2 linked regions of the Methylomonas sp. 11b genome follow. The main gene of each other region encodes a partner of the protein of the gene in region 2 in a complex. Links are inferred from orthologs where the notes say so. Each region holds a gene or a part of one and is shown on either strand. Other genes may lie near its edges.

Region 1 (9,340 bases), 2.3 Mb from region 2 along the record:
TATCGCGCTCGTTTCTGGGCAACAGATCCATCTCTTCGGCGACTTTTTTGATCGCTTCGTATTCCTGTAATTTACGGATCAAAAACGCTCTGGGGTCTTCCTCTTCTTCCTCGCTTTCCGGCTGTCTGGGCAGCAGCATCCGCGATTTGATCTCCGCCAGCAGCGCGGCCATCACCAGATATTCGGCGGCCAGTTCCAGACGCATATTTTCCATCATGTCGATGTAGGCAATATATTGCTTGGTAATCTGGGCGATGGGGATGTCGAGAATATCCAGATTTTGGCGGCGAATCAAATACAACAGCAAATCCAGCGGTCCTTCGAACGCGTCCAGAAAGACTTCCAGCGCATCCGGCGGAATGTAGAGATCGTCCGGTAAATCCTGATAGGGCTGGCCTTGAACCAGCGCCAGCGGCGGCAGCGCGGCTTCAACCGGTAATGCTACTTCGTTCAAAACTACATGCCCGCCAAACTAAAAAATAATTGTTGGGCGTAGTACATTGGATAAGCCAGCAAATATTGCAACACGTCGGTAGCAAGTAATATCAACAAAAAAATAAAACCAAACCGTTCCAATCGATTGTACTGCCAAGCCCAATAATCCGGCAGCAATCCGGATAAAATCCGACTGCCATCCAACGGCGGAATAGGCAAAAGATTGATCAAAGCCAAAACCAAATTGATGCTGATCCCCGCAACACCGCTGTAGATCAACGGGAAGGAGATATATTCGATTTCCAGCATCACGCCGATTCTAGCCAGCAAAGCCCAGGCCGCCGCCATCAACAAATTGGATAAAGGACCGGCTACCGCCACGATCGCCATGGCTTGGCGCGGCTTTTTAAACGCGCGAGGATCGACCGGTACCGGCTTGGCCCAACCGAACACAAAACCGGTAAAGGTCAGCAACAATAAACCGGGAATAACCAGCGTGCCTAGCACGTCGATATGTTTGAGAGGATTCAGCGTTAAACGGCCTTGGTCGGCGGCGGTGTTATCGCCCAACTTCTTCGCCACCCAACCGTGCGCCACTTCATGACCGGTAATCGCAAAAATCACCGGTAAAATCCAAACTACGATCCTTTGTATCAGGGTTAATTCGTCCATCATTTGTTTTTCACTCCAACATCGGCGCAATACCGATACCTTGCCGAACAATTTCAATCGACTTGTCGCCGCAAGCGATGACGGTAGTGGGTTGATATTCGATCACCCCGACATCTATTACCAGGGCCAAGTCTTTTTCCAGCCTTTTTCTGATTTCGTAGGGATCGGCCAAAGGCTCGCTATCGCCGGGCATCATCAAGGTGGATGTCAACAACGGTTCGCCAAGCTGCTCGACCAAGGCCTGGGCAACCGGATGATCGGTAATCCTGACGCCTATGGTTTTCTTTTTCGGATGCTGCAAACGGCGCGGCACTTCTCGCGTGGCATCCAGTAAAAACGTAAATGGGCCGGGCGTCAGCTTTTTGATCAAGCGATGCGCTTCGTTGCCCATTTTGGTAAAGTTGGAAACCTGCGACAGGTCGGTACACAACAGCGTGAAGTTATGATTATCATCCAGCCGGCGCAGGCTGCGAATTTGATCCATCGCCGCCTTATCGCCAATCTGGCAGCCCAGTGCGTAGGAAGCATCGGTGGGATAAACGATGACCCCGCCGTTCCGCAAAATATTAACGGCTTGTTGAATCAAGCGCGGCTGCGGGTTCTTCGGATGAATTTCGAAATATTGCGCCATGGGCTAAAAATATCGGCTTAGGTAAAACGCTATTGTACCTTAGAAGGCATTTAAAAACGTCGCCAGGCAGTTTTAGCAGCAGGTGCAAGCCACAAATCCGCTTATCTTTCCGATTGTTTTTTTGCCACTTTATCACGCAGATAAACCGGCATGGCTTGCTCGACAGCCACGGCCAAACCGTTAGCAAATCCATAAGCCGCCAGTTGAGCAACACACGCGGCACGTGGCCAAACCTCTACCTCGACGCCCAGCACGCGCTCAGCTAAACGCTGGCCCAACTGCTCCGCATAAACACCCCAGCCGGAACCGACGCCAAAACCGGCGCGGTCGGGAAATATCACGTCGCCGGCGGGCGTCACGGCTTCCGCGCCGTATAACTCCGCCAAACCTAATTCGTTACGTTGATACACACCCCAAAAAATCTCGTCCATCCGTGCATCCATCGCCGTAAAACTCAGTTCAGCATCGGCGCGACGATTAAAAAAATCTTGGGCGATTGCCGCCAACGTCGAAACCGGCACCACCGGCAAGTCGGCACCATAAGCAATGCCCTGCACCACGCCGCCGGCTATTCTGACACCGGTAAACGAACCGGGCCCGCGACTCAAACCGATAGCGTCCAGTTGTTGCGGTTTGAGCTGGGCATCGGCCATCAATTCGTCGATCATCGGTAAAATCAATTTGGTATGTTCGCGAGGCGCGACGGCAAATTTTTCGCTAATCTCGCCATCGATAAACAAAGCCGCCGAACAGGCGTCGGTGGAGGTTTCTACTGCCAATAATTTCAAATCTGTACCTCTGTCAACAAGATGCCGGAAACGCTAACGCTTATTCCGGCCTACGCAATGTTCAATGTGATTCTTCCAATGCAAAAAACCGCCGCACATCCTCGATCTCGCGGCTGCGCTTCATCGCCGGCACGCTATCTAAAAACATTTGGCCGTAGGAGCGCTTCAATAATCTGGGGTCGCAGACCATCAGCACACCGCGGTCGTTGACGTCGCGAATCAAGCGGCCCACTCCCTGGCGCAGCATAATGATGGCGCTGGGGAGTTGATGCTCGAAAAATGGGTTGCGGCCCTGCTTTTCCATCGCATTCATGCGTGCTTTCAGCACCGGATCGCCAGGCGAGGCGAACGGCAGTTTATCGATGATCACACAGGATAAGGCGTCGCCGCGTACGTCCACGCCTTCCCAGAAACTGGCGGTTGCCAACAATACTGCGTTGCCCAGTTCCTTGAACTGATCCAGCAATACGCCTTTGGACTTGGTACCTTGTACCAGGATGGGATGGTCGAGCTTGCCTTCCAGCAATTGCGCGGCGCGTTGCAAGGCGCGGTGACTGGTAAACAGGAAAAACGCCCGGCCCCGGCTGGCTTCCAGCACCGGCAAGGCAAACTCGACAATTTTGTCGGTAAAGTCCGGATCGCTGGGCTGCGGCAGACCTTTGGGATGGTAAAACAGGGCCTGATTCGGGTAATCGAACGGACTCTCCCAGCTCTGGCTGAGCGCTCCGCTCAAACCCAGATTCTTGGAAAAATGCACGAAATTATTCGCCACACTCAGGGTGGCCGAGGTAAAAATCCACGTAGCTTTATGCCGGGCCATGAAGCCGCGAAATTCCTTGGCAATATCCAGCGGAGTACGGCTGAGGGTAAATGACTTACTGTAGGTTTCGTACCATTTGATCCACTGTCCATCCTTGTCGTTAATCAGCGTTTCCAGTTGCGCGTCTAGCGCTTCGGCGCGATCAAAGCAGGATTCGAGACCTTTGCTGCGCACCGAGGCGCGCTCCAGTTGATCGGTCAGTCGTGCCAGTTGCTTTTGCAAGGATTCCAACGCGCCGGCAATTTTTGGATTGGTTTCGATGTCCTGCCAATCGCCGCGCCGCAATTCCAGACCAAACGCCAAGCGCAAATCCTTCACTTCGTGTTGCAAGTCTTCGCAGGCGGTACGTAAGTCCGGCATATCCTTGGCGTCAGTAAAATATTCGGCCAAGCTGTCGTCGGCCAGATCGACCAACTGCTTGCCGCTGATCGTCACCCCCAAAAAATTGGAGGCGGTATCAGCCAGTTGATGGGCTTCGTCGATGATGACCACTTCGGCATCGGGCAATAATTCGCCGAAACCGGTTTCGCGAATCGACCAGTCGGCGCAAAGGAGATGATGATTGACGACGACGATTTCAGCCTCTTGAGCCTGTTTGCGGGCTTTAGTGAGAAAACAGTCGGCATAATCGGGGCAATTTTGACCCAAACAATTGTCGGTGGTCGAAGTCGCGTGAAACCAGACGGGATCGCCGTCGTGCACATCGGCTACTTCCGAGACGTCGCCGGCTTTGGTGCGTTTCGACCAGGCTTTGATCTGTGCCAGGGCCGCCGCATCTTCCTGACTGTAACCAAAAGCAGAATTCAAGGCCTGCTCCAAGCGATAAGTACAAAGGTAGTTGGCGCGGCCTTTTAACAAGCTGGCTTTGAACGGCCGTTTGCTCAAGGCTTTGCGGATTACCGGCAAATCCTTGTTGAACAATTGATCTTGTAGATTTTTGGTACCGGTGGAAACGATGACTTTCTTACCGGACAGGATCGCGGGAATCAGATAGGCAAAGGTTTTGCCTGTACCGGTGCCGGCTTCGGCGATCAGATTTTGCTGCGACTCTATGGCATAAGCAATCTGCTCTGCCATCTCGATCTGCGCGGCGCGCGGCGAGTAACCGTTGATAATCTCGGCTAAGGCGCCGCCCTCGCCGAAAATATCGCCCAATTTTGCGGCGGCGCCGGAAAGCGACGGCTTGGAACCCTCAGCCACTAGCGACCGAAAAAGCTATCCGCTTTGGCTTTAGCTTCTCTAGCCCCTTGGGAATTTTGCTGCATTTGTCGGGCTTCGGCGATCAGCAACCAGCTTTTGCGCTTCAGATCCAGATCGCCGCCAGCCAGCAGAGCCGCCTTGCCGGCCAACTCTTCCGCGAGTTGCGGTTTATTTTGTTTGATTCTGAGCTGCGCCAGTTTATAGGTCAGGGTCGGATTGCGCGAATCGATACGTAAGGCCCGCTCCATCACCACCACCGCCGCATCGAGATCGCCGCTGTTGCGGCTGCGGTCGGACTCGCTAATTAAAGCCACCACCGCCGGCGGCGTGCCGCTGGGGATGCGCGCGTCTTCTATGACAAACCTCGGTGCCGGCGCAGTTGCCGTAGCCGCCGCCGCGGGAGCGGATGCTGTCAGAGCAGGACTGGCTGGCGCAGGCGGCGGAATATCGGCCGGCGGCATCAACGGCTCGGCGCGAAAGGTCGGCAGATTCGGTTCATCTTTAAAGTTATTGCTAACGCTTTCGATGGGATAGGTCGCGGTATCGGGGGTAGACGCCGGTTTTTTTGCAGTGGCCGCAGGTACTTTATTTGCCGCCGATTTTTTAGACGGGGCTTTTTTGGCCGGTACACTTCCCGCCACCGGCGGTTCTGAGCCTGGATTACTACACGCCGTTAATATCAGTAACAGAGGGCACAAAATTAACAGAGATTTTTTTTTCATTTACGATTTAAGTAGCCAAGTAAAATTAAAACAGTTCGATTTCATCATCGTCGCTTTGCTGGTTTGCTTGTTGAAACAAGGCTAGCGCTTCATCGACGCTTTTACCCTGATGGATAGCATCAAACATCACTTTTTCAGATTCCATAGTGTACTGGTTACGAATGCTTTCCTGAAACTTATACCATTCGGCAGGATTATATAACCTGTGCGGCGTATCGATGATGATCGACAAGCCTTTTAGATTGTTAGACACGTGTTGCAAGCATTGCTGCAGGCGATCATAAAACTGGAACGCCACAATCGCCGAATAGATTTTATGCTGGGTCGCCTCGCAATGCGCCAAAGCTTGGTCGCGGCTCTCGCTCTGCTGAAAACCGCTCAGTATCTGATGGATATTTTTCATCTCTTCAACCATACCGGTAAACGAGTCGGCCAAGGCTGAAACCGACTCGTCGCCGGCTTTCATACTGCCTTCAACCTGAGCAACCGAGACGGTCAACAGTTTGATGGTTTCCCTAATCTGGCTCCAATCCAAGTCTGGCTGGCTTGAGGGTGAGAATGTCATAAATAGCTATCCTAAAAATACCGATACAAATTAAGTTGTCGCGACATATGCGCTCTATTGTAACCGACTATACCAAGGCAATGACGACGGCTTAAGTATAGAGAACCTGGAGAGTAGTCGATTATTGGCACAAGGATTTTTAAAAAAGCCGGAATTGACGGTGAGATCGCACTACTCCTTTAAGTCCACGGCATCAGCGCTTATCGGACACAGGCCAAGCGATAGCTCGGTTGACGATAACTCCACAGATAGAGTAGAAATACATTCAGCGCAGCACCGGGTTTCTGTTGAAACCGTCTTTCCACGCTTTTTACAAGGATAATATGAATATTCAATCCGCCGGCAAAAAATTGTTCGTGTTGGACACCAACGTACTGATGCACGACCCAACGTCCATCTTTCGCTTTCAAGAACACAATGTTTTCATTCCGATGGTGGTGCTGGAGGAACTGGATCACGCCAAAAAAGGCTTATCCGATGTATCGCGCAACGTCCGCCAAGTCAGCCGATTTTTGGACGAATTAATCCGCGATGCCGATCAGCAAACCATCAATGCCGGCTTGCCGCTTTCGCGCATCGAACATTCACTCAACGGCGAACGCGAATTCGACGGCCGTCTGTATTTTCAAACCCGGCAATTGTCGCATCTGCTACCCGCCGACCTACCCGGGCAAATTGCCGATAATTCCATCCTGAGTATCGTATTGGCCTTGGGTAAGGAATACCCGGATGTGAAGGTAATCCTGGTCTCCAAAGACATCAACATGCGCATCAAAGCAGCCGCGCTACAGATCAGTGCCGAGGATTACCATAATGATCAAACCATTGAAGACATAGACCTGCTCTACACCGGCACAATGGCGCTGGACAGCGACTTTTGGGAGGAACACGGCGGCAAGATGGAATCGTGGCAGGAAAACGACCATACGTACTACCGCGTGAATGGTCCGCTGGTTGCAGAATGGTATCCCAACCAATATCTGTATATGGAAGGCGAAGATAATTTCGAAGCCATTGTGAAAAGCCGTGAAGGCGACACGGCGGTGTTGCAATTGGCCCGCGATTACCGCACTAAGCACAATAGTATCTGGGGCATTTCCGCCAAAAACCGTGAGCAAAATTTTGCGTTGAATGCTCTGCTGGATCCGAACGTGGATTTCGTGACGCTGATCGGTTCGGCCGGCACCGGTAAAACCTTGCTGGCACTGGCAGCCGGCTTGTCTTTGACACTGGAAAGCAAAGCCTATCTGGAAATTATCATGACGCGGGAGACCATGCCGGTTGGCGAAGACATTGGTTTTTTACCCGGCACGGAGGAGGAAAAAATGGCACCGTGGATGGGGGCGTTGATGGACAACCTGGAATTGCTGGGCAGCCGCTCCGGCACGACCGAATGGGAACAAGGCGCGTCGCAAAACGTGATGATGAACCGGGTAAAAATTCGTTCGCTGAACTTTATGCGCGGCCGGACTTTTCTGAATCGCTATTTGATTATCGACGAAGCGCAAAATCTGACGCCTAAACAGATGAAGACTTTGATTACCCGGGCAGGACCGGGTACAAAAATTATCTGCATCGGCAATCTGGCACAAATCGATACGCCGTATCTAACCGCTACCAGCTCCGGTTTGACCTATGTGGTTGATCGTTTCAAATCTTGGCCGAATAGCGCCCATATTACGTTGCGGCGCGGCGAGCGTTCGCGGCTGGCGGATTTTGCATCGGACAATTTGTAAAGCTATCAGACTAATGCTTGACTGATTTCAGCCTTTGGCCACGCCATTAACACCGCTTTAACCAGCGTGGCCAAGGGTATCGCAAAAAACACCCCCCAAAATCCCCACAAGCCGCCAAAAAACAGAATGGCGACGATAATCGCGATAGGGTGCAAATTTACGGCCTCAGAAAACAGCAACGGCACCAATATCACGCCGTCCAGAGCCTGAATCACCGAATAAGCGATAAATACGTACATAAAGTGATCGTTGCCACCCACACCCCACTGAACGTAGGCCACAGCCAACACCGGAAAAGTCACCAATGTCGCGCCGACATAAGGAATCATCACGGACAATCCCATCAGTACCGCAAGCAACATCGCGTAATTCAAGCCCAACAACCAGAAGACTATGTAACTGATCGCCCACAGGATAAACACTTCAAGAAATTTGCCTCTAACGTAATTGGCGATTTGCCTATCCACCTCATGCCAGACCCGCAAGCTGAGACTGGTATCCTTCGGCAGAAACTGCACAAACCAACCTAATAAAACCTGTTTATCCTTCAGAAAGAAAAACACCATCAACGGCACCAAAAACAAATAAATAATCACCGCCACCAATCCTACAAACGATTGAGCAGAGCCGGAGATTAAATCCTGACCATACTTGAGCAAGTCTTGCTGAATGGAAAACATGATTTCCCGAATTCGAACTTCCGAAATGAGTTCGGGATGACGCTCAGGGAAACGCATAATTTCGGCTTGGGTGCTGGAGACAATTTCCGGAATGTGTTGCACCAGTTGCACTGTTTGCTCGGACACTATCGGCACTAGTACGAACAACACAAAGCCCAGCGCAGCCATAAACGCAAAGAACACCAGATGCACGGAAACTAAACGCCCCAATTGGCGCTGTTCGGCTTTAACCACCAGCCCTTCCAATAGATACGCCAACACAATCGCCACGAAGACCGGCATCAGCAAATCCAACAAGCCGTATATCAATAAAAAGCCGCCCAGCAAAACTATGGCTAGGGAGACAACTTGGGAATTGGGTAGAAATCGCTGGAAAAAATTTCTAATGAAATCGGAACTGGAAAAGTCAGTCTGTTGGTTCATGGAGTGTTGGCGGCTACGCAACCCGTTGCCGGTTTGATCGCGCCATTAGATTATATAAAAAAGCGGGATTGCTCAGGACAGTGTAAATAATTTATCAAAATTAGCGATTTCCAAAATTTTTTTTACTTCGGTACGCGAATTTTTAATCCGTATGGCCGACTTATCGCCAGCCATCTTATCTCGTAGAACTAACAGCATCCCAAGGGCAGAACTATCTAAGTATTCAGTGCCGTTCAAATCCACCTCTATCAGTTTTACGCCATTTTCAACCAGCTTGGTTGCTTCGCGAAACTCATTGTGCACACCGAAATCGAACCGGCCGCTTATTTTTATCGACAGCACTCCCCCATCAACGCGTGCCTCAATACCCATATTCTCTAGCCTCACAAATTATCATGTCATTACCATACATTCACGTTAAAACAGGTCCACATCGCCTTCGTCCATGGAAGATTGCGAAACAATATGCGATTTTCTGACTTGCCACTGCTGCTTCATGATTTTCAAACGGTCAGAACCTTGCTGTAATTGATCGCGCCAATTTGCATCGCTACCCGTTTTAAATACACCCAACCCTATGCTTACCTCGTCGGATAGCGAGCCGAAATGCTGTAAATTGAACTGTAAATATTCGATCAATTGCCGAGCCATATCCTCAAATTGCAGCC
Region 2 (9,371 bases):
TGGGCGAAGACGGTCCGACTCACCAACCCGTCGAACAAACCGCCACCCTGCGCATGATTCCGAACATGCAGGTCTGGCGTCCTTGCGACGCCGTCGAGTCGGCCGTGTGCTGGAAAGTCGCGATCGAACGCACTGACGGACCAAGCACCCTGATCTTTTCCCGGCAAAACCTGGCGCACATGGCGCGCAGCCAAGCCCAGATTGACGGCATCAGTAAAGGTGGCTACATCCTGAAAGACAGTGCCGGTACCCCGGATGCCATCATCATTGCCACCGGCTCTGAAGTGGAATTGGCGGTTAAAGCCGCTGAAGCGCTGGAAGCCAAAGGCAAAAACATCCGCGTGGTGTCCTTGCCATCGACCAACGTCTTTGAAGCGCAAGACCAAGCGTACAAAGACAGCGTATTGCCGCCAAGCGTCACCAAGCGCGTGGTAGTAGAAGCGGGAGTAACCGACAGCTGGTGGAAATATGCCGGCAGCGCGGGTAGAGTCGTAGGATTGGACCGTTTCGGCGAATCGGCCCCGGCAGGTCAACTCTTCAAAGAGTTCGGCTTCACCGTGGACAATGTCGTCGCTAATGTGGAAGCTGTGCTTTAATAGGCACTAAGTAAAAGGCCTGTCGGTGACAATGTTGCCGGCGGGCTTGTCTTTAATCAATAGAGTAAGGTGGAATCATGATAAACACGCAATTGATTAAGAAGTTTTTAACGGGCTTGCTGTTAGCCGTATCGGCCGCGGTCAGTGCTCAAGATTATCCTGCTGCGGATTTTCAACCTAAGGTTGTCTATAGAGATCCGGCTATTGCTGAAGTAGCCAAGGCCAGCTCTCCGGTCGCCGCTACCAGTAATTCTAGCGCGCCTTGCGCCGAAACAAAGCATGAGCAGACCTCAGAAATTGACGCCAAGTACCCGGCAGCCAATTTTCAGCCTAAAGTAGTATTCAGCGCAGCGGGTTCCTAGTATTTTTAGGCTATACCGTGAATTTGATGAACTCGTCGTCTAGACACATAACAATTATTACATTCAGGAGTATTCTCAAATGGCAACAAACAGTTTGATGAATAGCTTATTCGGCTTTTTGTTCGACAATTCGAGCAGTAGTGATAGTCGGTCAGAAGCTTATTCTCGTGTCGACAGCGAAGACGCGCAATTGACCGGTGTAGCCCGTTATCTGCAAAAACTTGAGCCGCCTAAGCCGGAACTGGACGAAAACGGCCAGCCGTTGACCGGGGTGGCGAAATATCTAGCCTTACAAGCACAATTGGAAGCTGCCCGGAAAGCCGCCGAAGAGGTGGCTGTTGTGGAGCCGGTTGTCGAGGAAGCAGTAGAAGAAGAAGTTGAAGAAGTTATCGAAGACGTAGTGGAAGAAGTTGTCGAAGAATTTACCGAGAGCGAGCCGGTTGCGACAGGCGTCGATAAATATTTGACTCAACAAGCGGAAAACCCGGTTACTCGGGTGGCTAAATACCTGATCAAACAGTCCATTTTGTCTAAAGAAGCGCCGGTGACTGGGGTTTCTAAATACATTACCAAAAATGATCGCGAAGACCATGCGGTGACCAATGTCGCTAAATACGTCATTCGGCAAAATATGCAGATCGGTTCGACGCCATTGGTTACAGGCGTTGCCAAATATGTATTGAAGCAAGATGTATTGGCAAAAGAAGCGCCAATAGCAACTGGTGTGAGCAAATACGTCACCAAACAAGCTTTGTTGGCAAAAGATGCGCCATTAGTAACCGGTGTGGCTAAGTATGTCGCTCAACAGGAACGCTTATTGAAAGAACAGGCCCCTTTAACCGGCGTGGCTAAATTTTTGGCGGAACAGGCGGCGGCGGAGAGAAAAGCGGCCGCTGCGGCTTTGATTGCACGATATGTTGCAGCGGAAGCGCTAGCTCAACAGGAAAAAGCGGAGGCCCAGTTGAATCAAGAACAAAATGCTCAGCAAGAATTGGCCGAGGAGTTGGCATTTGAGGGTTCCGCTGTTGAGCGTTACCTTGCCAGACAGGCTGCGTCTGCTCAGCAAGCACCAAAGCCAACCGGTGTTGCCAAATATCTGGCTAAACAGTTGCAATTGCAAAGTCAGGCAGAGCCTTTAACCGGTGTTGCCCGTTACCTTGCCAAGCAGGCAATATTGACCAGACAGTTGCCGCCGCCTACGGGTGTCAGCAAGTATTTAGCCAAGCAAATATTAGCGCAAAAACCTGTTGCCGAAGTGAGCTCGGTTAGCCGATATGTCACTAAACATGAGTTGCTGGATAAGGATTCGAAAGAACTCACTGGTGTAGCCAGATATATGTCCAAACAGGATGCATTAGCGAAGGATGCGCCTGGCGTGTCGGGTGTCGCGCGTTACATGGCAAAGCAAGCCTTGCAGTCCAAGGACGAGGTTGTGGCTAGAACGACGGGTGTAGAGAAGTACTTACGTAAACAAGCCTAAAGTCTAGCTGATTAAGCCGGCACTTCCTTTTGGTAGTGCCGGCTTTTTTATGCCTGCTAGTTTTAGTGCGTCGAAGGGTGTCGGCAAGCCAGGGATTTATGCGGCATTACCGAATCTGTATTATCATGACCGCCCACATTCAAATTTTTGCAGGGATCTTGATGTCTCGTTTATTGGGTTTTAGCTTGATGCTGTTTTTACCGATCTTTGCTTTTGCCGCAGGCCCTGATGCCAATGAATTGGCGCCGGTTCCGGAGCCGCCTGATTTGCCGGCTCCGGTGCAGTCCGGGGAAGAGATGGAGCCCGACATTACCATTATTCGTAAAGGCAAAGACACTATCCAGGAGTTTCGCCGCAACGGCAAGCTATACATGGTGAAAATCCAGCCCCAGGTAGGGCCGGCCTACTATATGTTGGATACTAACGGTGATGAGCAGATGGATGTGAAGAAAAATGATTTGGACGAAAACACCAATATCAACAAGTGGACACTGTTCGAATGGGATTTCAACTGATCTTGTGATCGAAAACAATTTATCTAATTGAGTGTATCTTGCCGGCATTGCACCTGAGATCATTCGGAAACTTTTAACAGCCAGCCGCCGTCCGCATCGCATTTACTGACTTTTGCTTTGGCTTTTACCGAGATTCTGACGACAGTGTTTTTAAGCTCGTCAGGCAGTTTACCTTTTACCAAATAGAACGTGTCCTTGTCTTCAATTTGAACCGAGACCGGTTGCTGTTTAATGCTGACGTGAATGTGGCCTGGGCCATTGCTGCCGGAAACCGCGAACGAAAACTCTGAGCCCGGTCTGACTGTGGCTAAATGTTCCGGCGTATAGCGGCTAATTTTAGCATTGATGCATCCGCCAGCATCTCCGCCGCTCGCTCCGCCGTGGCCGCCATGGCTCGGTGTGGATTGCGACCAAGCAGAATTGCCAAAACCGATAGTTAGCAATGCTATGGCAAAAAGACGTGCGTGCATGGGTATTCCTCATGTTCTTGTTTTAGGATGGCGGCGATTATATGTTCTAAGTCTGCAAGTTTGAAGCACAAGCTATAAGCGGTCTGATGGTATTGATTTGATCTTTCTGCCGGGATTGGTTTACATTGAGTTACGGTCTGGTTTGCTTTTTACAACAATAAAAATGGGGGAGAAGATGTTATTTCTGGCTAAGTTATGCGGTATTTTGACCTTGGTTTGGTTTTATTTGACGGCTAAAAATCACGGCGGTCCGTTAATTAATTGGTCTGTGATTGGTCTGATAGGGTACTGGCTGACTTGGTGGTTATCCAAGATGCTGATCGTGGTGCCTCTGGCTGGCATGGTAACCAAGCATTCGGTGACTGAATTTTTGCTAACCCAATTACCGGTGTTCGTCGCGCTGGCTGCTTGTTATCTTATCAGAAAAAAATTGATCTCCAGTTTGCCTGCCGCTGGTCAATAAGTGTCTAAAAATGTGCTGATTACCGGTGCGGCAAGACGTATCGGCGCGGCGTGTGTCCGGTTACTGCACAGTGAGGGGTGTAATGTGATTTTGCATTACAACCGCTCCGATGCAGACGCTTTACGTTTAGCCGTTGAGTTGAATGCTGTGCGAGCCGATTCGGCAAGGTTATTAAACGCCGATTTATCGGTATTCAGTAGCATCCAGAAGTTGGCTGAAGAAGCGCTTACTCAATGGGGTGATGTCGATGTCTTGGTGAACAACGCGTCGTTGTTTCAATCAGTGCCCATCGGGCAGGTTACGGAACAGGATTGGGATTTGACAATGGCCAGCAATCTGAAAGCGCCGTTCTTTTTGTCGCAAGCGTTGTGGTCGTCACTAAAAGCTAAACGGGGCTGTATCGTCAATATCGCCGATATTCACGCGGAAACAGGATTGCCGGGCTATCCGGTATACAGTATGGCTAAAGCCGGCTTGGTGGCGATGACGAAGGTATTGGCCAGGGAAATGGCGCCGGAAGTTCGCGTTAATGCGGTGGCTCCGGGGGCCATTTTATGGCCGGAACAAGATGTAGCTGACGCGGAGCGGGTGGAAATCTTAAAAAAAGTGGCTTTGCAGCGTTGCGGCGAAGCAGACGATATTGCTAAAGCAGTAAGGTTTTTGGTTGGAAACGCCGATTATATTACCGGCCAAGTATTGACTGTGGATGGTGGACGGACTCTGTTTCGGTAAAGGTTTCAGAGCGTTATTTCTCGAGTTTGGTTTGGCGTAAATCGCGTTTGTCGAAATCATGCCAAAGATCTTTGTAACAACGCTTGCTTATCGGATGAGTGGCGTTTGGCGCAATTTCCGCCAAAGGTTCCAGCACGAAGGCATAGTGTTCTATTTCATCGCGTGGAATTTGTAGTCTGCCGTCGCTGATAATTTGGTCGCCGTATAAAATCAAGTCCAAATCCAGCGTTCTGGCGGAGAATTTTTGGCTCTCCCTGCTGCGGCCATGGTCCAATTCGATTTGTTTTAGCAATTTGGCGACTTCTTTCGCGGATAATGTCGATTCGAATTGCACGACTAGGTTATGAAAGCTGTCGCCAACAAAGCCCACCGGCTCGCTTTCGAAGATGCTGGAAATTGTCAGTTCTCCGAACAGTTCACGTAGTGTTTCCAGGCTGGAGGGAATGTGGATTTCCTTATCTATATTGCTGCCGATGCTGATAAATCCGGTAGGCATGACTATCTTTCGCCGCGTTCGATGATGATGCCGACGTCACGAGCGCGGCTAATGGCGCCTTTTTTGTTTAGGGTGATCTTTACCCACGGAATCGCAAATTCGCTGCGTAAAATTCCGGCAATTTCTTCTATCAGCTTTTCCACCAAATAAAATTCGCTGTGCTCGACAAAGCTGACAACGCGATCCGAAACGGCTTTATAGTCTAGTGTGTGTGTGATGTCGTCGCTGGCGGCGGCTTTTTGGATGTCAAAGCCCATTTCGATGTCCAGGATGATTTTTTGTTTGATCTTCCTTTCCCAGTCGTAAATACCGATTACGGTATCGATTTCAAGCCCGCCTAAAAAGATGATGTCCATCGTTGCTTTCCGGTTATTATATTTCTTGAAGAGGCGGCAGTATCGAGTAAATAGCGCCGCTGTACAAGTATTGACGAGAGGTTGATTAAATGATGGATTGGTTGTTGGTGCCTTTGGCCTACTTAACCGGCTCGGTGTCGAGCGCGATTATCGTATGTAAGATGATGGGTTTGGCGGATCCTCGGGAAAACGGTTCCGGTAATCCGGGGGCAACCAATGTGATGCGTATCGGCGGTAAGAAGGCAGCGGCGATTACCTTGGTGGGTGACGCTTTAAAAGGGCTGTTGCCGGTGATATTGGCGAAGGCATTGGCTGTAGACAGCCAGGTGCTGTCCTTGGTGGTGTTTGCCGCTTTTTTGGGGCATCTTTATCCGATTTTTTTTGAATTTAAAGGTGGCAAAGGCGTGGCAACATCGCTGGGTGTGACGCTCGGTGTTGCTTGGCTGCTGGGTTTGGTGGTTGCCGCCACCTGGTTTGTCGTTTACAAAATAGGCAAAATTTCGTCGTTGGCCGCTTTGGTGGCGGCAACATTAACGCCTCTGTATGTTTGGCTGATTGTCGGCGATGTCAATTTGACCACTACCTTCACCATTATTTCTCTGATTTTGCTGTGGCGGCATAAGAGTAATATTCAGCGGCTACTGGCTGGGCAAGAGTCTTGATCAAAGGCTGATTAGCTGCTCCATCGGCCAGCGCGGCCGGGCAAAGATTTCCAGATTTTGGGTTTGCCCCGCCATTAATCTTTGGCATCCCGCATAGGCAATCATCGCGCCGTTATCGGTGCAAAATTCCGGACGGGGAAAGCGTATTTCTGCTCCTTCTTTTACGGCCATCTGTTGTAATTGTTTCCGGATTTCGTGGTTGGCGCTCACGCCGCCAGCCACTACCAGTGTTTTCAACTGCGTCTGTTGTAAAGCCCTTTTGCATTTGATGCTTAATGTTTCCGCAACGGCTTGTTGAAATGCGAAAGCGATATCCGCTTTGTCCTGCTCGGTTTGCTCGGTGGCATGCAGGGCGTTCATTGTGAAGGTTTTCAGGCCACTAAAACTAAATTCCAATCCTGGTCTGTCGGTCATTGGTCTTGGGAATTTAAAGCGGTTTTGGCCGCTGCGCGCTAACTCAGCCAATTTGGGGCCGCCCGGATAGTCCAGGCCTAAGAGCTTTGCGGTTTTGTCGAAAGCTTCGCCCGCGGCATCGTCCAGTGATTCGCCAAGTAAGCGGTATTTGCCAATCGCGCGGACTTCGATAAGCAGGGTATGGCCGCCTGAAATGAGTAATGCGACGAACGGGTAGGCGGGCGGATTATCCTCCAGCATCGGTGCTAATAAATGGCCTTCCATATGATGCACGGCAATAGCAGGTATTTGCCAGGTCCAGGCTAAGCTTTGAGCTGTGGCGGCGCCGACTAGTAGCGATCCCATTAAGCCGGGGCCGGCGGTATAGGCAATGCCTTCAATGTCTTTGGCGGTTAATTTGGCTTCTTTTAATAGCGTTTTGATCAGCGGAACCAATTTGCGGATATGGTCTCTTGAGGCTAGCTCAGGAACGACGCCGCCATACTCGGCATGCGTGGCAATTTGGCTGTATAAGGTGTGGGCAATTAAGCCCTTGCTAGCATGGTACACGGCGACTGCCGTTTCGTCGCAAGAGCTTTCTATGCCTAAAACGTACATTAGTTTTTGAATAAAAGAATTTTATGAGTATAATCGGCCGTTTTCGGCGGGCTTGCTATCGCCGATAGCGTCAAAAGATACTAACATAAATCGGATTATTGATAATGCCATCAGTTAAAGTTAAAGAAAACGAACATTTTGACATCGCGATTCGTCGCTTTAAACGTGCGTGCGAAAAAGCCGGTGTTTTGGCTGAAGTACGTCGTCGCGAGTTTTATGAAAAGCCAACCACCGAGCGTAAGCGCAAAGGTGCTGCGGCAGTTAAACGTCATTTGAAAAAGCTGGCACGCGAGCGTTATGCGTTGAAAAACTTACGTCGCGGTCGTCCGCAAATTTAAGGAAGACAATGGATGCGTTAAAAAAACGTATCACGGACGATATGAAAGCCGCGATGAAAAGCGGCGAAAAAGCTAGGTTGGGCGTGATCCGCATGATTTTGGCTGCCATCAAGCAAGTTGAAGTCGACGAGCGTATCGAGCTAAGTGATGAGAGAATCATACTGGTGCTCGACAAAATGCTGAAGCAGCGGCGCGAGTCCATCAAGCAATTCCGAGATGCCAGTCGCAACGATCTGGCGGAAATCGAGGAGGCTGAAGTGTTGGTTATTCAGGATTTTCTCCCGCAACCGCTTAGCGATGCTGAAATCGATGGCATGGTCGCCGATGCTATAGCTGAAGTGGGCGCTACATCGGTAAAAGACATGGGTGGTGTGATGGCTTTGCTTAAGCCGCAAATGCAAGGTAGAGCTGACATGGCGAATGTCAGTGCGAGAATTAAGGCCTGTTTTATCGCTTAATATCTTGTCGGTAACATGTCCGGCAGGATACCTCGTCAGTTTATAGATGATCTTTTGGTGCGGGTCGATATTGTCGATCTAATCGATTCGCGCGTCCCCCTTAAAAAATCCGGCAGCAATTTTATGGCGCGCTGCCCATTCCACACGGAAAAAACTCCAAGCTTTTCAGTCAATCGCGGTCGGCAGATTTATCACTGTTTCGGTTGCGGCGCCGGCGGTAACGCGATCAGCTTTTTGATGGAATTTAATCATCTGGGCTTTGTCGAGGCGGTCGAAGATTTGGCGGCCTTTGCAGGCGTGGATGTGCCTAGGGATTTGATTGATGGCGAGTCTGGGCTGCCTGATAAAAAAAATGTGTTGCATGTTTACGAGGTTTTGGCGGGGGTCGCCGGGTTTTATGCGGAGCAATTGCGCGGAAATCCGGAAGGTCGGCAAGCTGTAGAGTATATGAAAGCCAGGGGCATTAGTGGTGAGGTAGCGCGAGATTTTTCCCTGGGTTATGCGCCGAATAAATGGGATGCTCTGGTGGCGCGTTTCGGTCAAGCGGAGTTGATCGACGCTGGTATGCTGGTGGTCAGGGATGATGGCAAGGTTTACGACCGCTTTCGGGGGAGATTGATGTTTCCGATTCGAGATAAACGGAAGCGGGTAGTGGGGTTTGGTGGCCGAGTACTGGATGACTCTTTGCCAAAATACCTTAATTCGCCCGAGACTGCGGTTTTTTCTAAAAGTAAGGAGCTTTATGGGCTTTGTGAGCTTTTAGAAAAGAATAGTAAGCCCAGCCGGATACTGGTGGTAGAGGGCTATATGGATGTGATTGCCCTGGCTCAGTTTGGTATTTTCAATGCGGTCGCTGCTCTGGGTACTGCGACTTCGAAAGCGCAAATCGATTTATTGTTCCGATTTACCTCCGAATTGGTGTTTTGTTTCGATGGTGACAATGCCGGTAGGCAGGCGGCCTGGAAGGCTACCGATGCTGCTTTACCTTGTTTGCGTGATGGTAGGCAAATCAAAATAATGCTATTGCCGCAGGGGCAAGATCCTGATTCTCTGTTGCGCGCTGAAAATTTATCCGCGTTTATGGAACGAATTGGTAATGCGCAGGTCTTGTCTGATTACTTTTTCGAGAATATTGTCGGTCAATTGGAATTGACAACCGTTGAGGGGCGGTCTCAGTTGCTGGCGGCGGCAACACCTTTACTGGAAAAGGTCCCTGCCGGGTTTTTTAGGGAAATGATGTTTACCCGTTTGCAGGAGTTGTCGGGTTCCCGAATTGCTGTGGATGTTGTCGAAAATCAGGCTAGACTTAAGTCTAAATTTGATGTCGGCAAAAAAGGCATCTCCTCGCCAAGAATCAGTTTGGCTCGCAAGGTCTTAGGGTTGTTACTTCAACACCCGCATTTTGCAAGTTTGATTGAGCGTGAGGGAGTCG

The links.
Region 1: the proteins of tsaD (region 2) and tsaB are in contact, whole or in part, in a solved structure (PDB 4WQ4), measured with the Escherichia coli proteins. The link is inferred for Methylomonas sp. 11b from one-to-one orthologs.

Annotation. Positions count from the first base shown.
Region 1 is NZ_KI911557.1:1,258,772-1,268,111, forward strand. The notes cover bases 684-3,454. They hold tsaB (tRNA (adenosine(37)-N6)-threonylcarbamoyltransferase complex dimerization subunit type 1 TsaB), read right to left. Parts: upstream 2,527-3,454; coding sequence 1,840-2,526; downstream 684-1,839. Other genes in these bases: METH11B_RS0105810 (site-2 protease family protein), read right to left, coding at 684-1,110; METH11B_RS0105815 (L-threonylcarbamoyladenylate synthase), read right to left, coding at 1,118-1,738; METH11B_RS0105825 (ATP-dependent DNA helicase), read right to left, coding at 2,588-3,454. Also shown: METH11B_RS0105805 (segregation and condensation protein A), read right to left, coding at 1-454; more of METH11B_RS0105810, read right to left, coding at 457-683; more of METH11B_RS0105825, read right to left, coding at 3,455-4,546; METH11B_RS0105830 (tetratricopeptide repeat protein), read right to left, coding at 4,546-5,268; METH11B_RS0105835 (hypothetical protein), read right to left, coding at 5,294-5,833; METH11B_RS0105840 (PhoH family protein), read left to right, coding at 6,157-7,569; METH11B_RS0105845 (AI-2E family transporter), read right to left, coding at 7,575-8,672; METH11B_RS0105850 (STAS domain-containing protein), read right to left, coding at 8,745-9,044; METH11B_RS0105855 (methyl-accepting chemotaxis protein), read right to left, coding at 9,090-9,340. UniProt on the Escherichia coli protein: Required for the formation of a threonylcarbamoyl group on adenosine at position 37 (t(6)A37) in tRNAs that read codons beginning with adenine.
Region 2 is NZ_KI911557.1:3,603,554-3,612,924, forward strand. What follows is about bases 5,139-7,940. They hold tsaD (tRNA (adenosine(37)-N6)-threonylcarbamoyltransferase complex transferase subunit TsaD), read right to left. Parts: upstream 7,144-7,940; coding sequence 6,133-7,143; downstream 5,139-6,132. Other genes in these bases: folB (dihydroneopterin aldolase), read right to left, coding at 5,139-5,470; plsY (glycerol-3-phosphate 1-O-acyltransferase PlsY), read left to right, coding at 5,560-6,132; rpsU (30S ribosomal protein S21), read left to right, coding at 7,248-7,481; METH11B_RS0117365 (GatB/YqeY domain-containing protein), read left to right, coding at 7,490-7,939. In the rest of the region: tkt (transketolase), read left to right, coding at 1-596; METH11B_RS0117310 (hypothetical protein), read left to right, coding at 674-958; METH11B_RS0117315 (hypothetical protein), read left to right, coding at 1,038-2,438; METH11B_RS0117320 (DUF2782 domain-containing protein), read left to right, coding at 2,600-2,953; METH11B_RS0117325 (hypothetical protein), read right to left, coding at 3,013-3,423; METH11B_RS0117330 (hypothetical protein), read left to right, coding at 3,599-3,886; METH11B_RS0117335 (pteridine reductase), read left to right, coding at 3,887-4,618; folK (2-amino-4-hydroxy-6-hydroxymethyldihydropteridine diphosphokinase), read right to left, coding at 4,632-5,114; more of folB, read right to left, coding at 5,117-5,138; dnaG (DNA primase), read left to right, coding at 7,955-9,371.